DNA from 3 places in the Dyella sp. 333MFSha genome. Region 2 is predicted to be linked to each of the others. Evidence: riboswitches for the same ligand, from Rfam matches in the RefSeq annotation. Region 2 holds a riboswitch; each other region holds the start of a gene.
The links. A riboswitch is a leader RNA that binds a small molecule or an ion and turns the genes downstream of it on or off. The one in region 2 is predicted to bind cobalamin.
Positions count from the first base shown of each region.

Region 1: another riboswitch for cobalamin. It lies ahead of BLT40_RS18000 (CoA-acylating methylmalonate-semialdehyde dehydrogenase); the one in region 2 lies ahead of BLT40_RS12675 (TonB-dependent receptor domain-containing protein).
Region 3: another riboswitch for cobalamin. It lies ahead of btuB (TonB-dependent vitamin B12 receptor); the one in region 2 lies ahead of BLT40_RS12675 (TonB-dependent receptor domain-containing protein).

Region 1 is NZ_FNBR01000006.1:79,991-89,983, reverse strand. Features, by position in the region: gene BLT40_RS18015 (enoyl-CoA hydratase/isomerase family protein) at 1-564, opposite strand, end outside; gene BLT40_RS18010 (enoyl-CoA hydratase) at 561-1,358, opposite strand; gene BLT40_RS18005 (acyl-CoA dehydrogenase family protein) at 1,355-2,530, opposite strand; gene BLT40_RS18000 (CoA-acylating methylmalonate-semialdehyde dehydrogenase) at 2,542-4,056, opposite strand; cobalamin riboswitch at 4,196-4,401, opposite strand; gene BLT40_RS17995 (VOC family protein) at 4,513-4,896, shown strand; gene BLT40_RS17990 (aldo/keto reductase) at 5,005-6,000, shown strand; gene BLT40_RS17985 (LysR family transcriptional regulator) at 6,091-6,960, shown strand; gene BLT40_RS17980 (hypothetical protein) at 7,072-7,260, shown strand; gene BLT40_RS17975 (Lrp/AsnC family transcriptional regulator) at 7,306-7,812, opposite strand; gene BLT40_RS17970 (DUF2000 family protein) at 7,894-8,307, shown strand; gene BLT40_RS17965 (excinuclease ABC subunit UvrA) at 8,348-9,993, shown strand, end outside.
Region 2 is NZ_FNBR01000002.1:1,204,000-1,213,992, reverse strand. Features, by position in the region: gene BLT40_RS12690 (GntR family transcriptional regulator) at 1-592, shown strand, start outside; gene BLT40_RS12685 (SIS domain-containing protein) at 606-1,640, shown strand; gene nagA (N-acetylglucosamine-6-phosphate deacetylase) at 1,663-2,814, shown strand; cobalamin riboswitch at 2,847-3,079, shown strand; gene BLT40_RS12675 (TonB-dependent receptor domain-containing protein) at 3,234-5,129, shown strand; gene BLT40_RS12670 (efflux RND transporter permease subunit) at 5,334-8,507, shown strand; gene BLT40_RS12665 (MATE family efflux transporter) at 8,560-9,978, opposite strand; gene BLT40_RS12660 (DUF2239 family protein) at 9,975-9,993, opposite strand, start outside.
Region 3 is NZ_FNBR01000004.1:226,112-236,104, forward strand. Features, by position in the region: gene BLT40_RS16055 (cobyric acid synthase) at 1-418, opposite strand, end outside; gene cobD (threonine-phosphate decarboxylase CobD) at 415-1,395, opposite strand; gene cbiB (adenosylcobinamide-phosphate synthase CbiB) at 1,388-2,278, opposite strand; gene BLT40_RS16070 (cobyrinate a,c-diamide synthase) at 2,293-3,582, opposite strand; gene cobO (cob(I)yrinic acid a,c-diamide adenosyltransferase) at 3,579-4,181, opposite strand; gene BLT40_RS16080 (hypothetical protein) at 4,208-4,789, opposite strand; gene btuB (TonB-dependent vitamin B12 receptor) at 4,818-6,695, opposite strand; cobalamin riboswitch at 6,818-7,053, opposite strand; partial or broken gene BLT40_RS16090 (acyltransferase) at 7,077-8,153, opposite strand; gene BLT40_RS16095 (LytR/AlgR family response regulator transcription factor) at 8,238-8,954, opposite strand; gene BLT40_RS16100 (sensor histidine kinase) at 8,951-9,967, opposite strand.

The DNA of each region.
Region 1 (9,993 bases), on a different contig from region 2:
GGCATCGCCCGCGCCGAGCGGCGCGCCGGTGAGGGCCAGAAACATGCCGCCGCGATCGGGCACACGCGACAACAGCCAGCTGCCTCCCACGTCCGGATAGAGCCCCACGGTAATTTCCGGGAAGGCCAGCTTCGACCGCTCGGTGACCACACGGTGGCTTGCTCCCACCATCAGTCCGATGCCGCCACCCATGACGATGCCGTGCCCCCAGCAGAGCATCGGTTTGGCATAGGTGTGAATCCGATAGTCCAGCCGGTACTCGGTCGAAAAGAATTCACTGGCATACGCGTTGCGCGTGATCTCACCGCCGCCCGCCTCCCGGTAGTCGACCATGCTTCGATACAAGCCATGCAAGTCGCCGCCCGCGCAGAAGGCCTTGTCGCCGGCTCCCTGCAGGACGACCACCGCGATCGCATCGTCGTCGGCCCACGCGCGCAGCTGGGCGTCCAGCAGGCTCGCCATCGTCAGTGAGAGCCCGTTGAGGGTCTTCGGCGCATGGAGTGTCGCGATACCGATACGTCGGCCATCCCGCCCGTCGCGCTCTTCGAACATCACGTCGCTCATGCGTTCTTCCACTCGGCCGGGCGCTTCTCAAGAAAGGCGTGTACGCCCTCCGCCTGATCGGCGCTGTCGAACAGGTCGACGAAGGCTTCGCGCTCGGCGACGAGCGCGGCGGCGTGCGTCTGAGTGCGCGTTGCCTGCACCAGGGGTTTGCAGGCCGCCACGCTGGTCGGGCTCTGCTTCGCGGCACGCGCTGCCCATGCGAGCGCGGCGTTCAACCCTTCACCTCGGGGAACCACGTCTTCCACCAGCCCGATGCGCAAGGCCGTCGCGGCGTCGACTCGCTCGCCGAGCAGGATCATCCGCTTCGCCCAGCCCTCGCCGACCAGGCGCGGCAGGTTCTGTGTACCGCCGGCACACGGCAGCAGTCCCACACCCGCTTCCGGCAAGGCCATCTGCGCGTGTTCCTCCGCGATGCGAAGGTCGCATGCGAGTGCACATTCGAGGCCGCCACCCATCGCATAGCCGTTGATGGCCGCGATGCTCACGCCACGGAACGCCGACAACGCCTCGAAGGCCTCACCGAACCGACGGGCGGCTTCACGCGCCAGCGCGCGGTCGCCATCCTCGAACTGCTTGAGATCGGCGCCAGCCGAGAAGAACTTCTCCCCCTCGCCCGTCACCACCAGGGCGTAGACATCACGATCCGCATTCAGGGCCGCGACGAGATCGCGCAGCGCGGAAAGGCTATGTACCGTCCAGGTGTTGGCTGGTGGGTTGCTCAGCGTCGCGATGGCCGTATGGCCTTCGAACGTCAGCCTGAGCCCCGTCCAGTCGGTATCCTTGTAACCGGTCATCGCAACTCCTCTTCAGTGTTGAGCAGGTGGCGCGCCACGATCACGCGCATGATTTCGTTGGTGCCTTCCAGTATCTGATGCACACGGCTGTCGCGCAGCAACCGTTCGATCGGGTACTCGCGGATATAGCCATAGCCGCCATGGAGCTGCAGGGCGTCGTTGCAGATGTTGAATCCCGCATCGGTGGCGAAGCGCTTGGCCATGGCGCACCACACCGTGGCGTCATGACTGCGTGCGTCGAGCTTGCGCGCTGCCGTGTGCACCATCTGTCGAGCGGCGACCAGCTGGGTCGCCATATCGGCCAGCTTGAACTGCAAGGCCTGGAACTCGCCCAGCTTGCGCCCGAACTGCCGCCGCTCACCGAGATAACGCCGCGCGGCGTCCAGTGCACCCTGTGCGGCACCGAGTGAACAGGCGCTGATATTGATCCGCCCACCGTCCAGACCCTTCATGGCAATCCGAAACCCTTCACCCTCTTCGCCCAGAAGGTTCGCCGCCGGGACACGAACGCCGTCGAACGTGATGCCCCGCGTGGGCTGACTGTTCCAGCCGAGCTTGTCCTCCTTACGCCCATACGTAATGCCTTCGGCGTCGGCGGGTACGGCGAACGCACTGATACCACGCGCACCCTCGCCCCCCGTGCGGGCCATGACCACGAGCATGTCGGTGGCACCGGCTCCCGAGATGAAGGCCTTGCTGCCATGGAGCACGTACGCGTCACCATCACGCACGGCGCGCGTCTGCAGAGACGCCGCATCGGAACCGGCGCCCGGCTCGGTCAGGCAGTACGACGCAAGCTTCGCCCCGCTGCACAGCGGCGGACCCCATTCGGCACGCAACGAAGAACGTGCATGCGTCGCCAGCATCCACGTCGCCATGTTGTGGATACTGATGAACGCCGCGGTGGATGGATCGGCGGCGGCGAGTTCTTCAAACACGATCGCCGCATCCAGCCGGGTCAGCCCGCTGCCGCCGGCCGCTTCGTCGACATACAGGCCGCAGAAACCCAGTTCGCCCGCCTTGCCGATGGCCTCACGCGGAAAGATGCTCTCGGCGTCCCAGTGCGCCGCACGCGGCGCCAGTTCGGATGCCGCGAAATCGCGCGCCGCCTCGCGAAACGCCATCTGCTCGTCGCTGAAGCCGAAACCTTGCCCCATCACAGGAATATCCATGACGGCCGCCATCACTTGAGGCTGATCGTCGTATTGACGCCGTGGCCACGCGTGTCATCGTCGAACCAGCGCGACGTGATCGTCTTGGTCTGCGTGTAGAACATGACCGCCTGCTTGCCGTAAGGGCCCAGGTCGCCGAGTTTGGACGCACGCGATCCCGTGAACGAGAACAGCGGCACCGGCACCGGGATCGGTACGTTGATACCGACCTGCCCCACATCGATGTCTTCCTGAAAGCGACGGGCAGCCGCACCGCTCTGCGTAAACACGGCCGTACCGTTTCCGTTGGGATTGGCGTTGACCAGGTCGATCGCTTCGTCCAGCGTGTCGACCGTGAGGACGACCAGCACGGGCCCGAAGATCTCTTCGTCGTAGATACGCATGCCAGGCTTCACGCCCGAGAAAATCGTCGGCCCCACGAAGTTGCCCTCGTCGTAACCCGGCACGCGAAAGCCGCGACCGTCGAGCTCCAGCGTCGCCCCCTGCGCCACACCGGCGTCGATCAGGCTCTCCACGCGCTCACGCGCTGCGGATGAGATCAGTGGACCGACATCGGTGCCCGCTTCGCTGCCTGCGTTGACCCTCAGCGCCTGCGCTCTGGCGACGATGTCGGGAATCCACTCCCGCGCGTTACCGACCAGCACCGCCGTCGATGCCGCCATGCAACGCTGCCCGGCCGCACCGAAGGCGGCACCGACCATGGCATTGAGCGTCTGCTCCTTGTTGGCGTCGGGCAGAACGACAGCGTGATTTTTCGCCCCCATCATGCACTGCACGCGCTTACCGGCTTGTGATGCACGGTGATAAACGTGCGTACCGACCTTCGTCGATCCGACGAAAGACACCGCCTTGATGTCGACGTGATCGCAGATGGCGTTGACCACCTCCTCGCCCCCGTGCACAACGTTGAGCACGCCTCTGGGAATGCCCGCCTCCTGCGCCAGCTCGACCAGCCGCATGGTGACCATCGGGTCCTGCTCCGACGGCTTCAGCACGAAGGTGTTTCCCGTGGCGATGGCCATCGGAAACATCCACAGCGGGATCATCGCGGGAAAGTTGAACGGCGTGATACCGGCGCAGACACCCAGCGGCTGCAGCAGTGTGTACGTGTCCACGCCACCGGCCACGTTGTTGGCCAGCTCGCCGACTTGCAGATTGCCGATGGCGGCCGCGTGCTCCACCACCTCGAGGCCACGGAACACGTCGCCTTCGGCGTCCGGCAGTGTCTTGCCCTGCTCCGCCGTGAGGATCGCCGCCAGTTCCGCCATGTGTTCGCGGATCAGTTGCTGGTACCTGAGGAAGATGCGGGCCCGCGTCCCGATGGGCGTCTTGCGCCAGGTGGCGAACGCGCGCCGGGCGGCGGCGACGGCCGCATCCACCTCCCGGGATGTGGCGAAGGGCACACGTGCCAGGACGACCTGCGTCGCCGGGTTGATCACGTCGCGCCATTGTGTGGTCGCGGACTCGACGAACTCACCGTCGATCAGCAGTTTGACGGTCGCGACATCGGTCGCGGCACGATTCATCTCGTTCATGATGCTTGTCTCCATATCGCTCACCCGCGAAACCGGGCGTGCGTGAGCGAGACAAGTCGGTTCGAGGCCGCGGACGCCGCATCGAGCCAGCTCGTCCGGTTGCCCACCGCAACACCCGAGGAAGACACCGCAAGCGGTGCCCACCACGGGCCGGTCTCCGGGCTTGCGAGCGATGCGATCCGCATCACCCCGACACCTTCCCGCGTTGCCGCAGTGGTTCTGAGTCGGGTTTTCTCGCCTACCGTTGCGGGGGCAGCGCCGGCATCGGACCGGCTTCCCGTTTCACCCTGCGCACCGGAATGGCGGCGGCAGGACACCTGTGGCCAGCGGGAGTGTAGGCGGCGACGCGGCGAGCGACACGCTGCGATGCAGTAAAGGCGCCTTGGATGCCGCCACGGATTCCGACTAAGCTGCGCGGATCAGCCGTTCCACGCTCAGGAGATCCCCATGATCGACCACACCGGCGCCACCGTCAGCGACTTCGAGCGCAGCAAGCAGTTCTACACCACCGTACTGGCGTCCATCGGCTACGAACTGATCGTGCACTTCCCCGCGTCGAAAACGGGGCGCACCGATGTGGCGGGGTTCGGCGAGAACGGCAAGCCGGATTTCTGGATCTACAAGGGCGAACCGAATGACCCACCGGTACACGTCGCCTTTCGGGTGAGTTCGCAACAGCTCGTACGCCTCTTCCACCAGACAGCGCTGGATGCGGGCGCGAGGGACAACGGGCCACCCGGTCCTCGCTCGCATTACCACGAAGGCTATTACGGCGCCTTCGTCCTGGATCCGGATGGCCACAACATCGAGGCGGTGTTTCACGCCAGCTGATGGAAGATCATTGATGAACTGCCCGCATAGGCTCAAGCGGTTTATCCCACTTAATCGCTGAACCCCCGGTCGGTAGCATGGCGTCATGGCTACCTTCTGGAGATCACCATGAAAAAGCGCGTTCTCGGTAAAAGCGGCCTGGAAGTCTCAGCCCTCGGCTTTGGCTGCATGGGCCTCAATTTCAGCTATAGCCACGCGCTGAGCAGCGACGAGTCAGTCAAGCTCATCCGCGAGGCGGTGGACCTGGGCGTCGATTTCTTCGACACGGCCGAGGTCTATGGCCCGTTCACCAACGAGGAAATCGTCGGTAAAGCCCTCGCGCCGATGCGCGACCAAGTCGTCATCGCGACGAAGTTCGGCTTTGCGTTCGATCCGGAAACGAACAAGCAGACGGGTCTGGACAGCCGACCGGAAAACATCCGCAAGGCCGCCGAGGGTTCGCTCAAGCGTCTGGGCATCGAGCAGATCGATCTGCTCTATCAGCACCGCGTAGACCCGAACGTGCCGATCGAAGACGTCGCCGGTGCGGTGAAGGATCTCATCCAGGAAGGCAAGGTGAAGCACTTCGGCATGTCCGAGCCCAGCGCGCAGACGCTGCGTCGCGCTTATACCGTGCAGCCTGTCACGGCGCTGCAGAACGAGTACTCGCTGTGGACCCGTGATGTGGAGACCAACGGCATTCTCGATGCCTGTGAAGAACTCGGCATTGGTCTGGTGGCGTATAGCCCGCTGGGCAAGGGCTTCCTCACCGGTGCCATGAATAAGGACACGAAGATCGGAGACAACGACTTCCGCAAGGCGCTGCCGCGCTTCGCACCGGAAGCGATGGCCGCCAACGAAGCCCTCGTCGAGGTCATCAAGACCATCGCCGACGGCAAAAACGCCACGCCGGCGCAGATCGCCCTGGCCTGGCTGCTCGCCCGTAAGCCGTGGATCGTGCCCATTCCCGGCACCACCAAGCTGCATCGCCTGAAGGAAAACCTCGGCGCGGATGCACTGTTGCTCAGCGCGGACGACCTGGCTGGCATCGAGGAAGCCGCCGCCGCGGTCAAGGTCGAGGGCGGTCGCTACCCGCCGCATCTGCAGGCCATGATCGGCCGTTGACCCGCGAACTGGACGACGGTCCCCCCGGTGCTACGATCCGACAGGAACTCACCGGGAACACCGCAAAGCGTGCGTAAAGACATCTACGACATGATGGCGTTTCTCGCCGTGGCCCGTGAACGCAGTTTCACGCGGGCCGCGGCGAAACTCGGCACCTCGCAGTCCGCTCTCAGCCACACCATCCGTGCCCTCGAAGCTCGGCTGGGTGTGCGCCTGCTGACGCGCACCACACGTAGCGTGTCACCCACCGAAGCCGGTGAGCGGCTGATCGGTTCGGTCGGTCCGCGTTTCGACGAAATCGAAGCCGAGATCGAGGCGCTGGGGGAGCTGCGTGAGCGGCCCGCCGGCAATCTGCGAATCACCACCGCCGAGCACGCCGCGCAGTCGATCGTTATGCCGACGCTCGAGACGTTCCTCCCCCGGTACCCGGATATTCACGTCGAGCTGAGCGTGAATTACGGCCTGATCGACATCGTGGCCGAGCGCTACGACATCGGCATCCGTCTTGGCGAGCACCTGGCGAAGGACATGATCGCCGTATGCGTCGGGCCGCCGATGCGTATGGCGGTCGTGGCGACACCGGGCTATTTCGCGCAGCGTAAGCGACCGAAAACGCCGCAGGATCTGACGGGTCACAACTGCATCAATCTGCGCCTGCCGACTTACGGCGGGCTGTACGCCTGGGACTTCGAGAAGAACGGGCGGGAGGTGAAGGTCCGCGTCGAGGGCCAGCTGGTACTCAACGGGATGAACCACATTCTCCGGGCGACCCTGGCGGGCCTTGGTCTGGCCTGGGTGCCCGAGGACGTCGTCCTGCCGCATATCGAGGCCGGACGACTGGTGCGCGTCCTGGAGAACTGGTGCGACCCGTTTCCGGGCTACCACCTTTACTACCCGAACCGGCGGCAGACTTCCCCCGCACTGACCCTGCTGGTGGATGCGCTACGTTATCGTGGCTGAATCGCCCACAATCCCTTGACGTTTCCGCGATTGACACCATCTCGTAGGTAGCCGAGGATCGAATCAGGCCGCGCCCGGGTCCCGGGGCCGCGCAGCAAGCAGGAGTCACCCATGAGCCAACGTCATCTCGTCCTCGCCGCCTTGTTCGCCCTGGCCGTCGTGTTCTTTCTTGCCGGTTCGGTCACAGGGACGTTGCTGCTCGTCGCCGCTGGCGTCGTGACGGAGACGGCCTTCTGGTTCAACATGATGCAGCAGCGCCGGATGCAGCGGATCAAGGTTCGCGCGCGACGCGATCGCTGAGCCTCCCGTAAATCGGCGTCAGAAACCCCGCACCGCGGGGTTTTTTTATGTCGCCCCGGAAGCCTCCTCCGCACTCGGTCCCCGCTCCAGATACGTCGACAGAGCGATATAGCTCCGCGTCCCCTTGAATCCCTCCATCGCGTGAATCCGCTCCAGCAGGTGCTCGAGCCCCCGCGTATCGGCCGTCCGCACCTTCAGCAACATCGCGCTCTCTCCCGTCACGGTGTGGATTTCCTCCACCTCGGGAAAGGCCTGCAGCGCCAGCAGCTGGCGTGTCACCGCCCAGCTGGTCGTATCCACGTGGACGAAGGTCAGCAACGGACGCCCGACCTTCACTCCATCGAGCACAGCTACTGTGGCCTTGATGACCCCATCCCTGCGCAGCCGCTTCACCCGCTCATGCAGCGCGGGTGCGGAGAGATGCAGCCGTTCGGCCAGCTCCGCGTAGCTCAGCGTGGCATCGGCGGAGAGCGCGCCTAATAATTTTCGGTCGATCGCGTCGAGCCGGACCGCGTCGGGGGTCTCGCCCGGAATGGCTTTCGTTTTTTTCATCATGGCAGCCTGTCGCCCTTTCGCCGAATAACATTCGGCGTTTTACTGAATCAGCCTAACAGACTGCGAAGAACCTTCGACATGACCACCTTCGACACCCGCGTCGCCATCCTCGTCCGCAGCGACTTGCTGACATGGCAGAAGCTCAACGTCACCGCCTTCCTGGCCACCGGCATCGCCGGAGCGGCGGCAGATGCCATGGGCGAGCCATACATCGATGCGGCCGGACGTCACTACGCGCGCCTGCTCGGGCAGCCGATGCTCGTGTTCGGTGCCGATGCGACGCAGCTCGCCCATGCGCATCGCGTCGCCATCGAACGCGACGTGACCCGCGCGATCTATGTCGAGGCGATGTTCTCCACTGGACACGACGCGGCCAACCGCGAAGCCTTCCTCGCGGAAGACGCCGATGCACCCAACCTCGTCGGCATCGCGTTACGCGGACCTCGCAAGGCGATCGAGAAAGCCACCAAGGGCGTGCCTCTGCACACGTGATTTCACGGGAACCGCAAGCCAGGGCTGCGATAATCCCTAGATGACCAAGCGTAGATCCCCGCCCTCTTCGACCGACCTCCATGGCTTCGTGCGTGTACGTGGCGCACGCGAGCACAACCTCAAGAACATCGACGTCGTGATCCCTCGCGACTCGCTCGTCGTGTTCTCCGGGGTGTCGGGATCGGGCAAGTCGTCACTCGCTTTCGGGACGCTGTACGCGGAAGCGCAGCGACGCTACTTCGAGTCGGTGGCGCCTTATGCGCGACGCCTGATCGACCAGGTCGGCGTGCCGGACGTCGACGAAATCGAGGGGCTGCCGCCCGCGGTGGCATTGCAGCAGCAGCGCGGCACGCCCGGAGCACGCTCATCGGTGGGCAGCGTCACTACGCTGTCGAGTCTCGTGCGCATGCTTTACTCGCGTGCGGGCTCGTACCCCGCCGGCCAGGCGATGTTGTACGCAGAGGATTTCTCGCCCAACACGCCGCAAGGTGCCTGCCCGCACTGCCACGGCCTGGGCCGCGTGTACGAGGTGACGGAGGCGTCGATGGTGCCGGATCCCACGCTGACCCTGCGCGAACGCGCCATCGCGTCATGGCCACCGGCATGGCACGGCCAGAACCTGCGCGACATTCTGGTCACCCTCGGCTACGACGTGGACGTGCCCTGGAAGGACCTGCCGAAGAAGCAGCGCGACTGGATTCTGTTCACCGAGGAAACCCCGACGGTCCCGGTCTATGCCGGCTTCACGCCAGCGGAAACCCGTGCGGCACTGAAGCGAAAGACCGAACCCAGCTACATGGGCACGTACATGGGTGCGCGGCGTTACGTGCTGCACACCTTCAGCACGACGCAAAGTCCGCTCATGAAGAAACGCGTGTCGCGCTACATGATCGGCAGCGTCTGTCCTGTCTGCGATGGCAAGCGCCTGAAGCGCGAGTCGTTGTCCGTGACTTTCGCAGGGCTGGACATCGGCAGCCTGTCCGCGTTGTCATTCGATGCCCTGGTCGATACGTTGAAACCGGCAGCCGAGGGGCGGTTCGACGATTTGGCCGAGTCGACGACACGCAGCCGCGCCGCGGGCAAGCGCGCGAATGCGAAGCGCGTAGCCGCCGGCGGCGCCGCGCACGACGGGTCATCGGACGTGCGGCGCACCCCCAATCTGTCCGAGGAAAAACGTATCGCTGCTCAGCGCATCGCACAGGATCTCGTTGCCCGCGTGGGTACGCTCCAGGCACTCGGCCTTGGCTACCTGTCGATGGACCGATCGAGTCCCACACTGTCACCGGGCGAGTTGCAGCGGCTGCGCCTGGCCACGCAGATCCGATCGAACCTGTTCGGCGTCGTCTACGTGCTCGACGAACCGTCGGCCGGCCTTCACCCGGCGGATGGGGAAGCCTTGCTTACCGCACTGGAGCAACTGAAGCGATCGGGCAACACGATCTTCGTCGTCGAGCACGACATGGACGTCATGCGTCGCGCTGACTGGCTGGTCGACGTCGGCCCGGATGCAGGCGAGCGCGGCGGCGAGATTCTCTACAGCGGTCCTCCCGATGGTCTCGCCGACGTGGCGCTGTCGCGTACCGCGCGTTATCTGTTCGGTCACGAGCGGCCTCTTGAGCGGTCACCTCGCCCGGCATCGCGCTGGCTCGAGCTCCGCGGCATCACGCGCAACAACCTCCATAATCT
Region 2 (9,993 bases):
GGCCCTCACCCTGTCCCGGGTCACCGTGCGCAAGGCCATCGGCGGCCTGGTCGAGGATGGTCTGCTCACGCAGCGTCATGGCGCGGGCACCTTCGTGTCCGAGCGCATCGTCAAGCCGCTGTCGCGGATGACCAGTTTCACCGAGGATCTTCGCGCCCGCGGCCTCAATCCGCGCTCGGAGTTCTTCGAACGCGCCATCGGTGAGGTCACGCCGGAAGAAGCCATGGCGATGAATCTCTCACCCGGCACCCAGGTGGTCCGGCTGCACCGCCTGCGCTACGCGGGCGACGAGCCGCTGGCGATCGAGCGCAGCGCCGTGCCGCTCAACCTGCTGCCCGACCCCAGCCTGGTCGAGGATTCCCTCTACGAAGCGCTCGACACGCTGGGCAACCGCCCGCGACGCGCGTTGCAACGCCTGCGCGCGGTGGTGCTGGGCCCTGCCCAGACCCGGCTGCTCCGGCTCGGCGCCGGCAGTGCCGGCCTGAATATCGAGCGGCGCAGCTTCCTCGACGACGGCCGCATCGTCGAGTTCACGTGTTCCTGGTATCGCGGGGACATCTACGACTTCGTCGCCGAACTGCAGAGCGACTGACGGACCCTTCTTCATGACGATCCAGCCGCAAGACACCCTGATGTACCGCGAAGCGCACGAGACCGCCGAGGTCGTCGAGCGGCAGCTTGCCCTTAACGACGCCGTGATCGGCGCCCTTGCCGAACGCCTGCGCGCGAATCCGCCGCGCATGGTGATCACCTGCGCCCGTGGCAGCTCGGATCACGCGGCCATGTACGCGAAGTACGTATTCGAAACGCAGCTGGGCGTCGTCACCGCCTCGGCCTCGCCGTCGGTCACCTCGATTTACCACGCCGCGCAGCGCCTCGATGGCGCGCTTTACGTCGCCGTATCCCAGTCGGGCAAGAGCCCGGATCTGGTCCGCAACGCCGAGGCCGCGAAGAAGGCCGGTGCGTACGTCGTGGCGCTGGTCAACGTGATCGACTCGCCGCTGGCGGACGTCGCGGACGTGGTCGTCCCGCTGCACGCGGGTCCGGAAACCAGCGTCGCCGCGACCAAGAGCTATCTCGGCGCGCTGTTCGCGATTCTGCATATCGCCGCCCGCTGGAGTGGCAAGGCCGAGATCGCCGACGCCCTTGTCGCGTTGCCCGCGCAGCTGCGCCAGGGCTGGGATGCCGACTGGTCGTCGCTGACGGAAGGCCTCGTCGATGCGCACAACCTGTTCGTGGTCGGTCGTGGCTTCGGCTTCGCCGGTGCGCTGGAAGCGGCGCTCAAGTTCAAGGAAACCTGCGGCCTGCATGCCGAAGCCTTCAGCGCGGCCGAAGTGAAACACGGCCCGATGGCGCTGGTCGGCCCGGACTTCCCGGTGCTCTTCTTCGCGCAGAACGACGACACGCTCCCGGGCGTGCTCGATGTCGCCGCCGAGTTCCGCAAGCGTGGCGCCAATGTCTGGATCGCCGCGCCGGGTGCGACGGGTGAGGGTGTGCTGCCGCTGGTCGCCACCGCACCGATCGCCGCGCCGCTGATCACGGTGCAGAGCTTCTACCGCGCCACGGCGGCGCTCGCGCTGAAGCGCGGCTTCAATCCAGACGTGCCGCCGCACCTGAATAAAGTCACCGAGACCGTCTGACCGCCACCCTCAAGGAATCGCCATGACCCTCGCCCTCGTCAACGGCCGTGTGCTTACCGACAACGGATTCCAGAGCGGCTTTGCCGTGCTGGTCGACGATGGAAAGATCACCGGACTGGCGCTGCCGTCCGATCCGCGCGTGCGCGCGGCGGAGCGCCATGACCTCGGCGGTCGCACCTTGCTGCCCGGCTTCATCGACTGCCAGGTCAACGGCGGCGGCGGCGTGTTGTTCAACGATTCACCGACGGTCGACGCGATCCGCACGATCGGCGAGGCACACGCGAGATTCGGCACCACGGGTTTTCTGCCCACGCTGATCAGTGACGACGCGGACGTCATGGCGAAAGCCATCGATGCCGTGAACGACGCGGTCGCCCAGGGCGTGCCGGGCGTGCTCGGCATCCATCTGGAAGGCCCGTTCATCGCACCCGAGCGCAAGGGCGTGCACGACCCGGCCAAGTTTCGCATCGCCGATGCCGACGATGTCGCGATGGTCGCGCGGCGCCACGGCGGCGTGACCCTGCTGACGCTGGCTCCCGAGCGCGCTTCCGCGGAAGTACTCCAGCAGCTGGTCGCCAACGGCGTCATCGTGGCCGCGGGCCACACGGCCGCCGACTACGAGACCACGCGCCATGCACTGGCGACGGGCGTGCGCGGCTTCACCCATCTGTTCAACGCGATGACACCCTTCACCAGCCGCGAGCCTGGCGTCGTCGGTGCCGCGCTCGAAGACCAGGCCAGCTGGTGCGGTCTGATCGTCGACGGCCACCACGTGCACCCGACCTCGCTGCGTGTCGCCATCGCGGCGAAGGCGCCACGGAAGATGATGCTGGTCACCGACGCGATGCCGCCCGTGGGGTCGGACAATCCGAACTTCGTGCTCAAGGGCGAAACCATCACCGTGCGCGACGGCGTCTGCCAGACGGCGGACGGCACGCTGGCCGGCTCCGCGCTGGACATGGCCACGGCCGTGCGCAATACGGTCGACATGGTTGGCGTGGCCTACGACGAAGCCGCGCGCATGGCGTCGACGTATCCGGCCGCGTTCCTCGGCCTCGGCGCCACCCACGGTCATATCGCCGCCGGTTACCGCGCCGACTTCGTCGTGATGGACGAGACCCATACGGTGATCGAAACCTGGATCGGCGGCGAGCGCGTTTACGCCGCAGGCTGATCGGGCGGTCGTGACAGCGCCCCACCCTCCGGTTAAAGTCGCGGGGTTCGGGTGTCCCCGGGGCGTCGCGCCACGGGGATGAAACGGGAAGCCGGTGCGCCGCCTCTGCGGCAAGGCCGGCACTGCCCCCGCAACGGTAAGCGCCCGGGGTCGTCACGGCCCCTCGGACACGGCTTCAGCCACTGCGACAGCGGGAAGGCGCCGGTCCGACACCCCCTCGGGGACGGCGTGAGTCCGGAGACCGGCCCGACGACGCGCCCCGTGAGCCATCCCGGGGCGTCGTCCCGTTTCGGGCGATTCGCGGAGGGCGAATCCGGACAGTCATCCGGGTTCCGCCCGTGTGCCGTTCGCCGTATGTCCTCCTCGCGCGCCCTTTGAGCTACGCATTGCCGCGCTATGCGGCGGAGGAAGACCGTTCCATGAAGAAGACCCTGCTCGCGGCAGCCCTGCTGTCGTCGATCGCCGCTGCCCACGCGGCCGACGCCCCTGACGCCCTCGATCCCGTGATCGTCACCGCGACCCGCACGGCCACGCCGCTGGACGAGGTACTCGCCCCGGTGACCGTGATCACCCACGAAGACATCGAGCGTCTGCAGCCGCGTAACGTCCAGGACCTGCTCGCCGGCCTGCCCGGCGTGGTCATGGCCAACACCGGCGGTATCGGCCAGCAGACCTCGCTGTTCATGCGTGGCAGCAACTCCTCGCACACGCTGGTCCTCGTGGACGGTGTCCGTGTGGGTACCGTGGGCGCGGGTCTGCCGGCTTACGAGCAGCTGCCGGTCGAGCAGATCGACCACATCGAGGTCGTCCGCGGTCCGCGCTCGAGCCTTTACGGGTCCGACGCGATCGGCGGCGTCATCCAGATCTTCACCCGCCACGGCCAGGCCGGCGAAGCGCCCACCCCGAGCCTCTCGGTCACCGGCGGCAGCCACGGCTACACCGCCGGCCAGGTCGGCGTGTCGGGCGGCACGACCCACGGCTGGTACAACGCCAGCCTCGGCGGCCAGTACACCTCGGGCATCAACGCCTGCCGCATCGGCGCGGGCACGGCGTTCAAGGGCTGCTTCACCGACGAGCCGGACCATGACGCCTATCGCACGTACAACGGCGCACTGTCGGGCGGTTACCGCTGGGACGACGGCACCGAGCTCACCGGCAGCTGGCTGCGCAGCAAGGGCGATATCGAATACGACGGCGACTACCAGAACCTGACCCGACGCTCGCAGCAGGTCGCCGGCGCGAAGCTGGCTTTCGACGTGCTGTCCGCATGGCGCATGTCGGTCAGTCTGGGCCAGAACCAGGACCGCGCCGACAACTACCTCAACGGCGCCGACAAGGGCTATTACGACGCAGACTTCAACTACGTCACCGGTGCCGACAAGCTGCGCGTGGGATATCTGTACTCTAAGCGCAATCAGGGTTCCTGGCAGAACGACTTCACGCTGGCCCCGGGCCAGACGCTGAGCGCCGGCGTCGACTACCAGCAGGAAAAGCTGAGCAGCGACACGGAATACCTCAAGGACACCCGCAACAATACGGGCGTGTTCGCGCTGTACCAGGGCGTGTTCGGCCCGCATGAGATCCAGCTGTCGGCCCGCCACGACCACAACACCCAGTTCGGCAACCACACGACCGGCTCGGCCGCCTATGGCTTCCGTTTCGACAACGGCATGAAGGTCACGGCCTCTTATGGCACCGCCTTCCACGCGCCGACCTTCAACGACGAGTACTACCCGTATGGCGTGCCCACGGTGAACCTCAAGCCGGAGAAGTCGCGCACCGCCGAGATCGGCCTGTCGGGTCGTCCGGGCATCTGGAACTGGGCCGTCAATGCCTACCAGAGCCAGGTCGACGACCTGATCGGCTACGACGCGAACTTCCTGCCGGTCAACGTCAGCAAGGCCCGCCTGCGCGGCCTCGAAGGCCAGGTGGGCGCGGACGTCGATGGCTGGCACGTGCGCGGCTACCTGACGCTGCAGCAGCCGCTGGACCGGGACAGCGGGTTCGAGAAGGACAACATGCTGGCCCGCCGTCCGCGTCGCACCGGTCGCGTGGATCTGGACAAGGACCTGGGCGCGCTGACGCTGGGTGGCTCGGTCTACGCCTCGGGTTACAGCTACGACGATGCGGCCAATACGACGCGTCTGGGTGGCTACACGACCGCGGATCTGCGTGCCACCTGGCACCTGGACGATGCCTGGAGCGTGCAGGGCCGGGTCGCGAACGTGGCGGACAAGCGGTACGAGACGGCGGCGTATTACAACCAGCTGGGGCGGACCTACTATGTGACCGTGCGGTTCTCGCCCGTACGCTGAGGGAGCACCGTGTAGGAGCGCGCCTGCGCGCGATGTTTCACGGCATCGCGCGCAGGCGCGCTCCTCCCCCTTGCGCCGGGTTCTGGCAAACGCCGCACCCCTGCCTTCCGGCAGGGCCCCCACTAAAGGCACACGCCACGGACCGGCGCGGACGTCATAAAGTCCCCGGGCGCGGGTATGCTTCCCGCGATCACAGGAAGTGTCGTGAACGTTTTTGCACCTTTCATTCGCCGGCCGATCGGAACCTCGCTGCTTGCGGCGGGGCTCGTGCTGTGCGGCTCCATCGCCTACATGCTGCTCGGCGTGGCGGCCCTGCCGTCCATCGAAGTGCCCGCCGTCTTCATCCAGACGCAGATGCCCGGTGCGAACGCGCAGACGATGGCCTCGACCATCATCGCCCCCCTGGAGCGCCACCTCGGCCAGATCCCGGGCGTGGACCAGATGTATTCCAACAGCTCGGAAGGCAGCGGCTTCGTCCGTCTGCGTTTCAGCATGGACCGCTCCACCGATGCCGCCGCCCGCGACGTGCAGGCCGCGATCAACGCGTCCGCCGCCGACCTGCCGGCCGGCATGCCCAGCCCCCCGCAGTACTTCAAGTTCGACACCGGCCAGATTCCCGTCCTGCTGGTCTCGTTCACCTCGAAGTCGCTGCCGCCGGACAAGCTCTACGACGTTGTCGATACCCTGATCCGGCCCGCGGTGGCGCAGATCGATGGCGTGTCGCGCGTACAGGTCTTTGGCGGGACCCCGCACGCCGTGCGCGTGGAGCTGGATACCCGCGCGTTGTCGTCCAAGGGGCTCACCGCCAACGATGTGTCCAATGCGCTGCACGCCGCCAACGTGACCTCGCCGCAGGGCCTGCTGTCCGACGGCAAGGCACAGATGACGGTCGTCGCGAATGACAGCATTCGCGACGCGAAGGACTTCGGCGACATCCTCATCGCGATGCGCAACAACGTGCCGGTGCGCCTCTCGGACATCGCCCGCGTCTACAACGGCCAGCAGGACCAGTACCAGGCCGCATGGTTCCAGGGCGAGCGCTCGGTCACCATGCAGATGAGCAAGCGTCCGGAGGCGAACTCCATCGCCACCGCCGACGCGATCCGTGCCGCGCTGCCGCGCTTCCGTTCGCTGCTGCCGGCGGACGCGAAGGTCACCCCCATCTTCGACCTGACCCAGACCACGCAGTCCGCGCTGCACGAGGTCAAGGTCGCGCTGCTGATCAGTATCGTCATGGTCTTCCTGGTCATGATGGTGTTCCTGCGCCGTCTCGGTCCGACGCTGATCGCGACGCTGAGCGTGCCGTTGTCCCTGGCCGGCGCCTTCGTGGTGATGTGGACACTCGGCTATACGCTCAACACGATGTCGCTGATGGCGCTGGTGCTGTGCATCGGCTTCGTCGTCGATGACGCCATCGTGGTCATCGAGAACATCGTCCGGCACATGGAGAACGGCAGCAAACCGATGCCGGCGTCACTTGAAGGCGTGCGCGAGATCGGCTTCACCGTGATGTCGATCACGCTGTCGCTGGTGGCGGTGTTCGCGCCGCTGCTGTTCGGCAACAACATGATCACCAAGTTGCTGCGCGAGTTCTCGGTGACCCTGGCGGCGGCCGTGCTGATTTCGGCCATCGTGTCGCTGACGCTCACGCCGGCACTCTGCGCGCGCTATCTCAAGCACGACGAGCCCGACCGCCAGCCAGGCCGCGTCGAGCGCGCGCTGGAACGCTTCGACCGCGGGTTTCTGCGCCTGTATGAGCGCGGACTGGACTGGGCGATGCGCCATCGGCGGGTCATGCGCTGGCAGCCACTCATCCTGCTTTTCGCCACCTTCGCGCTGGGCTTCGCCGTGGTGAAGACCGCCGGCGGCAATTTCATGCCCGACGAGGACACGGGCATGCTGCAGGCCGAGGTCACCGCGGACGCCAACATTTCGCCGGACGAGATGTCGCGACGGCTCAAACGCGTCGGCGAAATGATGCAGAACGATCCGGCCGTCGCCGATGTCACCACACTGCTCGGCAGCGGTAACGATGGCGCGGCCGTCGGCAACAGCGGCACCATGTTCATCGATCTGAAGAAGAAGGGGAGCGGCCCGGATCTGCGCCATGAATCCATGAAGGAATTCATGGATCGCAAGGGCAAGGAGTACGACAAGCTCTCCGATGTCCAGGTCTTCATGAATCCCGTGCAGTTCCTCGGCGGGAGCGGGGGTAACAGCAACCGCGGGCAGTATTCGTTCCAGCTGATCAGTACCGGCGGCGAACCGTTGCAGCCCTGGACGCTGAAGCTGGTGCGTCAGATGCGCAGCATGAAGGAGTTCCGCGACGTCGGCAGCGACTTCGACATCGTCGGCAAGCAACAGATGCTGAAGGTGGACCGCGATGCGGCGGGCCGCCTGAACGTCGGCATGGGCGATGTCGATTCGGCGCTGTACAACTCGTTCGGCCAGCGCCAGGTGTCGATCATCTATTCGGACATCAACCAGTACTGGGTGGTGCTGACCTCGGCGGCCGCGCAGGAGCTCAGTCCCGGCGCGCTGCTCAACACGTACGTGAAGAATTCACTCGGCACGATGATTCCGCTCTCGGCGGTGGCGCACATCGAGCCCGTGGCGACGCCGAGTGCGGTCACCCACCAGAACCAGCTCGAATCGGCCGACATCACCTACAACCTCGCGCCGAAGATCACGCCCGATAAGGGCAACAGTCTGGCCGAGGAGGCCGTACGCCGGATCAATTTGCCGGAAGGCGTGCGCATGGACGTCACCGGCACCAATCAGCGCATGCGGGACGCGCAGTCCAACGGCATGGTGCTGCTGGTCGGCGCGATCCTCGCCGTCTACATCGTGCTCGGAATTCTCTACGAGAGTCTCGGCCATCCGTTGACGATCATCTCGACGTTGCCGGCGGCGGGTGCCGGTGCGTTCCTGGCGATGCTGGTCACGCAGACGCAGCTGACCCTGATGGCGATCATCTCGGTCTTGCTGTTGATCGGTATCGTGAAGAAGAACGCCATCCTGATGGTCGACTTCGCACTCGTGGCCCAGCGTGAACACGGCATGTCGCCGGTCGACGCGATTCGTCAGGCGGCCCTGGTCCGCTTCCGTCCGATCACCATGACCACCCTCGTCGCGATGGGTGCCGCACTGCCGCTGGCGATCGGGTTCGGTGTCGGCTCGGAAATGCGACGGCCGCTCGGCATCGCGATCGTCGGCGGCTTGCTGGTCTCGCAGCTGCTTACGCTGCTGAGTACGCCCGCGATCTACCTGTGGAATCACGACCGCAAGGAGCGCAAGGTGAAGCGCTTACACCGGCGCATGCTGAAGCGTCGGTATAAGCGCTGGATGAAGATCCGCAAGGCGCGCAAGACCCGATAGCCTTCCATGCATACCGGCTTTTCGCAGGAGCCAGCCCTGCTGGCGACAGGAGTTACGGCAAGCTCCCATCGCCAGCAGGGCTGGCTCCTACCGAAGCTGGCGTCGCCGGAAGCATATGCGCCTTCTTCCAGCTGCCGCGCCGGTAATACACCGTCGTAATCGCGATCGACACCAGCGACCCGACCGGAAAGCTCCACCAGATGGCATCCGCGCCCCACCTCGGTTCCAGCAGGGCGGCAAACGGATAGCGCACCAGCCACATCGATATCACCAGCACGATCAGTGGCAGCATGACCGCGCCCGTGGCCCGCACCACGCCGAACATGACGAACGTGACGCCGAACAGCAGGAACGACCACACGACGATGTGATTGAGATGCTGGGCGATGCCGATGGCCGAGCTGTCCTCCCCGAGGAACAGCGCCAGCGCGGCGCGGTTGAACAGGTAGATGATGAGCACGAGCGTGCCGGTCAGCGTGAAGTTGGTCAGCACGCCTGCGCGGCCGATGCCCGCGACGCGATCCCAGCGCTTCGCGCCCACGTTCTGCGCGACCATCGACGACACCGCCGAACCGATCGCCAGCGCGGGCATCTGGATGTACGTCCACAACTGGGCCGCCGCGCCATAAGCCGCCGTGGTCTGCGAGCCGTGGCGGTTGACCAGCGACATCATGATGATCGCCGAGGACGAGATGACGATCATCTGCGCGCCCATCGGCAGACCCTTCATCACCAGCTGCCTGAGCAGGACCGGTTCCGGAATCAGCAGACGCAGTTCGTGCCGGTGAATGCAGAGGAAGTGCTTGCGGTGATAAAGCCACGCGATCAGCGCCAGCAACGAAACGACCTGCGCGATCAGGGTGGCCACGGCGGAGCCCGCGATACCCATCGCGGGGACCGGTCCCAGGCCGAAGATGAAGAGCGGATTGAGCGCGACGTCGAGCACGACCGAAACCAGCATGAAGGCGAAGGGCGTGCGTGAGTCGCCCGCACCGCGCAGCGTCATCATCAGAAACGTGTACAGATACATCGCCGGCAGAGCGACGAAGATGATGCGCAGGTAGTCGGTCGCGAACGGCAGCGCATCGTGCGGCGTGCCCATGGCCCGCAGCATGAGCGGCGTCGCGATGAAACCGCCCAGCGCGACGAGCACCGACAGCACGACGAAGAAACCGAGACCGGTGCCCACCACACGCCGCGCCTCGGGCACGTCGTGCGCGCCGAGCGTCTGGCCGACCATGATGGTCGTCGCCATGCCGACGCCGAAGACGACTCCGAGCAGGAAGAACAGGATCAGGTTGGCATTGGAGGTGGCCGCGAACGCTGACTCGCCGAGAAAGTGTCCCACCCAGATCGCATTCACCGATGCGTTCAGCGACTGGAGGACGTTGGCGCCCAGGATAGGCAGCGAAAACAGCAGCAGGGTCCTGGCGATCGGCCCTTCCGTCAGCGCGCCACGCGGCGGCGTCATGTCTCGTCGCCGGCG
Region 3 (9,993 bases), on a different contig from region 2:
CGGCGGGGCTCCCGGCACCTTCGACGACGATCGCCGCATAGGCATCGGCGAGTCGCGCATGCGACGCGAGCACCGCGTCCATCGCGACACGTTTGTACGCGTGATAGCCGACGGCGTCCATGTTGCCGACGGGGTGTCCGTGGACGATCACCTGCGCACCGGTGTCGCTGTTCGGCTTGAGCAGCACGGGGTTGAAATCGGTATGCGGCATGACGCCCGCCGCCTGCGCCTGCACCGCCTGTGCGCGACCGATCTCGCCGCCATCGACCGTGACGGCTGAATTCAATGCCATGTTCTGCGGCTTGAACGGCGCGACCGCGACACCGCGGCGGCGCAGCCAGCGGCACAGCGCGGCGACGACGGTGCTCTTGCCCGCGTCGGACGTGCAACCCTGCACCATGAGTACGCGCGCGCTCAAGCCAGCACCTCGGTCAGTGCCACATCCAGGCGATCGAAGCCAGCCTCGTCGCCTGGCAGGCCGAAACGCAGCGCCGGCGGATCGTCGAAGCGGCGGGTAAGGATGGCACGCGCCGCGAGGGCGTCGTGGAGACGAGCGGCGTCGGGGTGGCGACAATACTGAAAGAGATCGCAGCCACCGTCGGGACGCAGTCCGTGCTTCGTCAGCAATGCGACCAGCCGCGCACTGTCCTCGTGCAGCCGCGCGCGCATGGCGATCTGCCAGTCGACGTCGGTCAGCGCCGCCTTCACGACGTGGCGCGTCGGCCCGCTCAGCGTCCACGGCCCCAGACATTCACGCAGCGCCTCCAGCAGGCCCGGCGACGACGCGACAAACCCCGCGCGCACGCCGGCGAGGCCGAAGAACTTACCCACCGAGCGCAAGACGATCAGACCGTCGCATGCCGCGGCGCACAGCGTGCCGTCCGGTCGCGTGTCGATGAACGCCTCGTCGACGATCAACCAGCCACCGCGCGACGCGAGCGATGCGTGCAACGCGAGCAGCGCCTCGCGACGGAACCGGTCGCCGCCAGGGTTATTGGGATGAATCAGCACGATCACGTCGAAGTCGGCGGCGCGTTCGAACAAGGCATCCGCCGGACACTCGCGGACGTCGTGACCGTGTTGCCGCCACGCATGCGCATGCTCGTTGTAGCCCGGCGAGATCACGCCCACACGCGAGCGTGGCCGCATGCGCGGCAACGCCATGATCGCCGCCTGCGAGCCGGGAACGGCCAGAAGATGCGGCGCCGCGTAGCAGGCGCGGGCCGCGTGCATGAGCCCGTCGTCGTCCTCGGGCAACCGGTGCCATGCCACGGCTGGTACGGCGGGCACGGGATAGGCGTACGGGCTGATACCCGTCGACAGATCGAGCCAGCGTTCGCGTGGAATGCCGTGCTGTGTCACCGCACGAGCCAGACGTCCGCCGTGCTCAAGCATGCGTGGCTACTCCAGCCACGAGTGCGAGACCGATCCAGATCGCTACGCCTCGGTCGACGAGACGCAGGGCGCGTCGTATCGAGGTGGCGTCGGGCGCATCTCCTGTGCCGAGGACAGGACGGTCTTCCCACTGACCGTGGTACGGCGCGGGCCCACCCAGTTGCACGTTCAGCGCGCCCGCACCGGCGGCCATCACCGGGCCGGCGTTGGGGCTGTCCCACAACGGTGCCTGCGTCGCCCAGCAACGACGTGCCGTCGTGAATTCGCCCGCCAGCGCATACGTCAGCGCGGTGAGCCTTGCGGGGATGAACCCGAGCACGTCGTCGATGCGCGCCGCCGCCCAGCCGAAGCGCAGATAGCGCGGCGTCCGGTAGCCCCACATCGCATCCAGCGTATTCGCCAGACGGAACACCAGCACGCCCGGCGCGCCCAGCAACAGAAACCAGAACAGCGCACCGAAGACGGCGTCGTGTCCGTTCTCGAGGACGGATTCCGTCGCGGCGGCGGCAACACGCGAGGCATCCAGGGCCTCCGTATCGCGGCTGACCATGCGACCGACCGCCTGCCGCGCCGCACCGATATCTGCCGCGCTCAGCGCATCGGCGACGGGCAACGCGTGCTCCGCGAGGCTGCGCCGACCCACGGCGAGATACAGCACCACTGTATCGATGACAAACCCGGGCGCGGTGGGCACCCCGTATCGGATCAGGGCGAGCAGTCCGACCAGCGGAAGCACCGCCAGGCACCAGGCCAGGATCCCCCGGGGGCGGCGACCGGCATAAAGCTGTCGCTCGATCCATTGCGCGAGATGGCCGAAGCCGACCAGCGGGTGCGCGCGTCGTGGCTCACCCCACCATGCATCGAGCAGCAGCGCCGCGAGCATCGCGAAGGCGGTGGTCACGGCAGGAAAAGACGCAGCGCGGCGTCGATATTCGATGGGAAATAAAAGTGCACGAAGCTGGCGGTCATGCGCCCACGGCGGTAGACCGCCTCGGCGGTGGGCCCGCCATTCGGGTTGCTCGCCATCGCCAGCGCCGTAGTGGCGATCGTCGCCTTCGCATAGTGGAACGAATGACCGCGCAGGAGCCCTTCGGGCAGATCGACCGACTGCATCCCGAGCGCCGCCATGCGCGGCTGCATCGTCGCGTCTCCGGCGATCAGCCCAGCCATGCTGGCTGTACGGCCATGCGTGTCGGTGAGCCGGTCGAGGGCATAGAGCAGACCGCCGCACTCCGCCAGCAGGGGGCGTCCGGCATCGACATGCGCGTGCAGATCGCGGCGCAGATCGTCACGGGTCGTCAGCGTGTCGAGGTGCAATTCGGGATAGCCCCCCGGAAGCCAGATCGCATCGCACGGGGGCAAGGCGTCACCCGCCAGCGGACTGAAGAAGATCAGATCCGCGCCGGCGTCACGCAGCACGTCGAGATTGGCCGGGTACACGAAGGCGAATGCTTCGTCGCAGGCGATGGCGATGCGGCGGCCGTCCAGCCGCCGCGTGGAATGTCGGTCGGCTGGTGCCTGGAAAACGACCGCGGGTGGCAGCTGGCCCACCGCCTCGACGGGCAACGCGTCGGCCAGCGCATCCAGCCGCGCATCGAGATCCGCCAGTTCCGAGGCGGACACGAGACCGAGATGCCGCTCGGGCAGACCCATGGCCGCATCGCGCGGGAGCGCGCCGTACCAGGTAAGCGCAGGCGGCAGGCTCTCGCGCAGCAAGGTGGCGTGGTAAGCGCTGCCGACACGGTTGGCGATCACGCCGTGCACGATGAGCCCGTCGCGATAACTGGCCAGTCCATGCGCCAGCGCACCGAACGTCTGCGCCATGGCACTGCCATCGATCACGGCAAGAACGGGCAAACCGAATCGCTGGGCCAGATCCGCGCTCGACGGGCGTCCGTCGAACAGGCCCATCACGCCCTCGACGAGGATCAGGTCCGCCTCCTCCGCCGCGGCATGGAGTCGCGCGCGAACGTCGTCTTCGCCACCCATCCAGGTGTCGAGCTGGTAAACCGGAGCGCCGGATGCGCGCTGGAGGATCATCGGGTCGAGAAAATCGGGTCCGGTCTTGAAGACGCGTACCTTGCGACCCGCACGCGCCTGCGCACGCGCCAGCGCCGCCGTCACACTGGTCTTGCCCTGCCCCGACGCAGGTGCCGAGACCAGCAGCGCGGGACACGAACGGCTCACAGTTCGATGCCCTTCTGCGCGCGGATACCCGCCTGGTAGGCGTGTTTCACGACGCGCATCTCGGTCACGGTATCCGCCAGTTCGACGAGCGCGTCCGGCGCGCCACGGCCCGTGATCACCACATGCTGTCGTTCGGGTCGCGCCCGGCAGGCGTCGAGCACGCGATCGAGCGGGATGTATTGCTTCACCAGCGCGATGTTCAGCTCGTCGAGCAGGATGAAATCGTATGCCGGGTCGGCGAGCATGCGCTCGGCGACATCCCACGCGGCCATGGCCGCCGCGATGTCGCGCGCCTTGTCCTGTGTCTCCCACGTATAGCCTTCGCCCATCACGTGGTAATCGAGCGGACCGTCTTCGAACATGCGGAAGAATGCCTCCTCGCCGGTGGAAAAACTGCCCTTGATGAACTGGACGACGCCACAACGAAAGCCATGGCCGAGCGACCGCGCCAGCATACCGAATCCGGACGAGCTCTTTCCCTTGCCGTTGCCGGTGTTGACCACGAGCACGCCGCGATCGATGGTCGCTTTCGCGATACGCCGGTCGATCAGCTCCTTCTTCCGGCGCATGCGGTCGCGATGACGAGCCTCCTCGTCCATGTCACTCCATGGCGTGGTGTCGCCGCTCATGCGTGGGTGGTACGGGCGTCCCGTGCCCGCGGTGCGAAGCGCCAGACCGCCGCCTGGACCACCTGAGCCACCAGCACATACGCCGCGGCGGCACGCACGAAGAGCGGCGCCCATTGCATGAAGCGCTGGACGTACTGGGTCATGTTGGTATCGGTGTAACGGCCACCCAGCCAGTAGAACGCACCATTGGATATGGCGTACGAGACCGTGGCGCAGACCAGCAATGCCGCGAAAACCATCGCATGCGATGCCAGTGAACCGTCGAAACGCGGTGCCACCAGGCGGCCGCCGTACCAGAGCACGGCGTACGCCAGCGGCATGAACGAATAGGCCACCGTGATGCAGAAGTCGCTCACGCCCGCGTAGCTGATCGAGACCCAGTCGATCAGCACGGCCAGGACGACGAAGGCCACGAAGGCCAGGTGCTTTCGCAGGTAGATACCCCCGAGGAAGAACAACGCCATCGACGCGTCGGGAAGATGCAGTACATCGCCGAAGTGATGAAAACGCGTGGCGATCATGATCAGCGCGAACCATGCCGACATGGCGACAAACAACGGACGTGACAGGGGTTTCATCGGGGCGTACCTCGTACGGGGGGACGGATTACGAGCGGGGCTGGTAACGGAACGTGAGCATGTAGTTGCGACCCAGCTGATTGAAGTAACGCGCGGTCTCGTAGTGGCGATCGAAGACATTCTTGCCGGCCAGCTCCACCGACCACGCCGGCGCGAAGGCGTACGCGATGCGCAGATCGGTCAGCGCGTAGCCACCCAGCCGGTGCAGGTTGGTCGAGTCGTCATAGCGATAGCCCGAGGCGAACACACTGGCACCGACGCTCAGCGCGCCGAACGAGCGGTCGACGTCGATATTCGCGGTACGGCGGGCACGTCGTGGCAACAGGTTGCCCTTGCTGTCGTCGTCGCTATCGTCTTCCGGCTGCAGCCACGTCGCGTTACCCGAGAGGCGCCAGTCGGCGACGGTGGTGTCGGCTGCCAGCTCCACGCCACGGATCCGTGCGCGGTCGATATTGTTCGCGCCGCCAAACGGGAACAGCGGACCGGTCAGGCTCGAGTCGAAGACGATGAGGTTGTCGATGTGATTCTGGAAGGCATTGATCGACCAGTTACCCCACGTGGGCGTGCCGCGCAGCCCCAGCTCCCAGTTGCGGGACGTTTCCGGGCGGAGGTCCGGATTGCCGTAGTCGGGGTAGTACAGGTCGTTGAACGTCGGTGCCTTGAACGCGGTGCCGTAGCTGCCGGTGACACGCAGGTCCTTCGTCAGCATGTAGCCGTACTGCAGGCTGCCGGTGGTCTTGCCGCCGAACTGGCTGTTCTCGTCACGGCGCAGACTGGCCTGGATCGAGCTGTCGCCGAATGCCTGCAGCCACTGGCCGAAAATCGCGTGGTTGCGACGCGCATCGACGAAGTAGTCGGTACTGCCGACGACGCGATCGCGCTGCCAGTCGTAACCGAGCGTGGTCTGGCCTGCGTCCCCACCGACGTGACCGAGGTCCGCCTGCACCGAGGCGACGTCGCGATGCGTGTTGAACGTATCGGCGTAGACGCCGTTCTCGTAGTCGGTCGAGAAGTCACCGCTGCGACCGAGGTTGAGGGTGAATTTCACGTCCTTCGACGGCGTATAGCGCAGACGGCCGCCAACGACCTGCGTCGACGAGTCGGCGAAGTTGCTGCTGGTGCCGTCGTAATGGTTGGCGCCTTCGGTGCGCATGGCATTGACGTCGGCGTCCCACTGCTCGTCGAAGCGCCATCCGCCCTTCAGCGACAGCGCATTGTTGCGGTAACCGTCCTTGTCCGGCTCGTAGGTGTAGCAACCGCCGCCGCCCGGGCTGGGGCGGCCGCGGCATGCGTTGATGCCGTCGGTCTGGTCGTGGTTCGCTTCCACCGCGTACCAGCCGTTCGCGCCGCGTCCGCTGAAGCCGGCCGAGCCGCGCAAGGTGTCGTAGCTGCCGCCGCCGACGGAGAAGTTCGGCACGAAGCTGCCTTCCGGACGACGGGTGAAGATCTGGATGACGCCGCCCAGCGCGTCCGAGCCATAGAGACTGGAGAACGGGCCACGGACGATTTCGATGCGCTCGATCTGGTCGACCGGAATATCCTGGAAGGCCGCCGTACCGGAGGTCGCTGAACCTACCTTCACGCCATCGATCAGCACTAGCACGTGGTCGGACTCGGTGCCGCGCATGAAGACGGAGGTCGACTTGCCCGGGCCGCCGTTATTGGCGATGGACACACCGGGCGTCGCACGCAGCAGGTCGGCCAGCGAGCGCGGCTGCAGCCGCTCGATCCCGGCACGGTCGATCACCGTGGAGGCGGACAGCACCTGCGCCTGGGTCTGCTCGGTCCGGCTCGCGGTGACCACCACCTTGTCGAGGTCGGTGGAGGTGTCATCGGCGAAGGCCGCGGCGGGAACGAGGCATGCCATCGCGATGGCGACCGCGAGGGTGGAAATACGAAGCGACACGTGGTGACTCCTGCACTACCGCGCCCATCCGCGCGGCATGAATGGCGAGAGACAGGGAGACGGTAGCGGGGATCGCCGATGGCGGAAGGCCGGCCGGCCACCCACGACATGGCCCTCCGCCTGTCCGGTGTTACCTCGAAGGCCGGTCTCCGGGCTTGCGAGCGCAGGGAGAATCCCTGCCGGTCGGCGCCTTCCCATGCCTTTCGGGGCACAGTGGCTTCATGCAGACCTTTGGCTCGCCTACCGTTGCGGGGGCAGCTCCGGAATGACGCGGACCTCGTGGATCGCGCGGGTCACCGGATTCCCGTTTCAATCCCCGGCTGCGACGCCGGGAATCACCTTGGGCGGCGGTAGTGTATCCGAAGCATGAACGCGGCGGTCGCGCCAGCGCAGGAACGGGCGCTCGACACCATAGTGAAGCAGCGCACCGCCAGCCAGGGTCGCGGACGCATAGATGGCGAAACGGACGAAGCGATGACCGGCCAGACCGTCACCGAGCAGCCCCTCCGTCAGATGAAAAACGCCTTTGTGGCAGAGATAGAGGCTGTACGAAGCGGCGGCCAGCCATCCGGCACCGGGCACCCGCAGCCTTGCGAAGACGGTCGGGCCGCTGAAGGCGGCGACGAAGCCACCCATCGCCAGCGACAGCAGGGGGTAGCCGATGACGCAGGGCCAGAACAGGGGGCGTGCACCGTCGAAAAGGACCAGACAGACGCCAAGGAGAACGGTGGCGGCGCCGAGCACCCAGCCCCCGCGCGCATGGATCCATGCCATCCACTGCGGGCGATACACCCCGCACGCCGCCAGGGCGACACCGGCGACGAGCCCATCCAGGCGCGGCCACGTGGGGTAATAGAGGTAACGGAGATAGACCAGGCCCGCACTGATGTCCGTATCACGAGCCGGTCCCAGCAAATCGGACCACAGCCACGCCCGCAACAGGAGGCCGCCGGCGACCACCGCGACGCATACGGTGATGAACTTCCACAGAGCGGGTTTGCGCGTCAGCGCGAAGGCCAGCAAGGGAAAGACGAGATAGAAGTGTTCTTCCACGCATAGCGACCACACGTGGGAGAACGCATAGTTGTCGCCGTTGTCGAACAACAGGTTGAAGGTAAACGTCGGAAATTGCCACAACGGCTGCATACCCGGCGTTTCTCGCCATGCCGGCCATAACGCATACATCGCCAGCACGACGATGAACGCAGGAAATATCCGTACGAAACGGCGCCGGTAGAAGCCAGGGAAATCGAGTCTTCCGGTGGTCTTCAGGGACTTCAGCACCTGCGTGCCGATGAGGTAGCCGCTCAGCACGAAGAACAGGTCGACGCCTATCCACCCCGACCATTCCAGCTTGCTGAAGCCCTCGCCGAGGCCGCCGACCAGATAACTGTGAAACAACATCACCCAGGCGATGGCGATCGCGCGCAGCGTGTCGAGGCCGGGAGTGCGGTTCATGCGTGGGATCCCCTGGGTGTCACGTCAATGTGCGGGCGCGTCCGGGCGGATGCACGGCGCGTTTATGGCGATTCGCGGGCGCGCTCATTGCCCGCGGTGCAACGCGGCGAGCAGGGCATCGATATAGGTACGACTTGCGCGCAGCGTCGCACCATCTTTCAATCGAACCACCGCGTCGCGGTTGGACCGTGGCAGGAGTTCGGCGACCTGATCCACCCGAACGATGGCCGAGCGGTGCACCCGGAGAAAGCGCAGCGGGTCGAGTCGCCTGGACAGCGTATGCAGGGTTTCGCGGAGCAGATACCGTTCGCCGCGTACATGCAGCGCCGCGTAATCGCCGTCGGCCTCGATCCACTCGACCTCGTCCGCAGCGACGTAGTGAATGCGGGCGCCGATGCGAATGGCGAAGCGTTCGGCCTGCCTCGTTGTCGTGGTCACCGCCCTGCCGAGTTGTCGACGAGCCCGTTCAATCGCTTCGGCGAAGCGTTCATCATCGATGGGCTTCAGCAGGTAATCCACCGCGCCCAGTTCAAAGGCACGGAGAGCGAAGCAGTCGTGCGCGGTCAACAGGATCGCCAACGGTCGGTCGGGAGGCGGTATGGCCGCCAGGGCATCGATACCGGTCAGGCCAGGCATCTGGACATCGACGATCGCGAGATCCACATCGGTTCGACGCATGGCGGCCAGCGCCTGACCATCCGCCGCCTCGGCGACGACGATAACGTCGGGCTCCGCATTAAGGCGGACCTGCACGCCCCTGCGAGCGAGGGGCTCGTCATCGACGACGGCGATGCGAATCATGCGGTTGTCCGCATGACGGCAGAGCGCACGGGCAAGGTGACCGCCGTGCGCCACCGATCGCCGCGAGGGCCAGCTTCCAGCAGGTGATTGCCGGGATAGAGCACATCGAGGCGGGCACGTACATTCGTCAGACCCACGCCCTGCCCTCCTGCTGAAGGCCCGTCGAAGCGATCGTTATCGACCCACACGCGAAGTGTTCCTCCGTCACGCTCGACACGAATGTCGATCCGGCCGCCCTCACGGCGGGGTGCGATGCCATGCCGGATGGCGTTCTCGACCAGCGGCTGCAGCAGGAGGTAGGGCACCTGCGCATCGAGCGTGTCCGGACCGGTGTGAATGTTCACGCGCAGCCGGTCGCCCAGCCGCGCCTTCTCGATATCCAGGTAGGTAGAGGTAAAGGCGATCTCGTCCGCGACCGTCACTTCGTGCCCGGGCGACTGCTCCAGCGTCGCGCGAAGAAAATCGCCCAGGCGGGCGATCATGCGCGTGGCATCGCGCTTACGATCGTCGCGTACCAGGGCCGAGATCGCATTCAGCGTGTTGAAAAGGAAGTGTGGCTGCAGCTGGTAGCGCAAGGCACGCAACTCCGCATCACGGGCCGCTTGCGATGCCTCGCGCAACCGAAGGCCTTCGGCGCGAAGTTCCGCCCCGTGCAGCACCATTGCCTGCATGCCACAAAAAGCGATCAGCGCCAGCCAGCAGCCGTCGAGCCCGCCGAACACCCAGGCCCAGCCGACCCGCGCTCGCATGGCCGGACTCGCGAGAAATTCGAGGGCGAAGAGTGCATTGGCGACGGACATCGCGTAGCTGATCGGCAGCAACCAGGCTGCCATCGTCCATGCGCTCGCCGCCCGTCGCCATAGCACGCGCTGGAGCCAGCCCAGCGGGACGATCCATGCCAGGTACGCAGCGGTGTAGAAGAGGCGAAACGCGAGGACCTTCGGATCGGCAAGCGACGGCAAACCCATCACCAGCATGCAGCCGAGGATAGGCAGGCCTGCGATCCAGGCCATGCCCGGCGATACTGTTACGTTCCTGT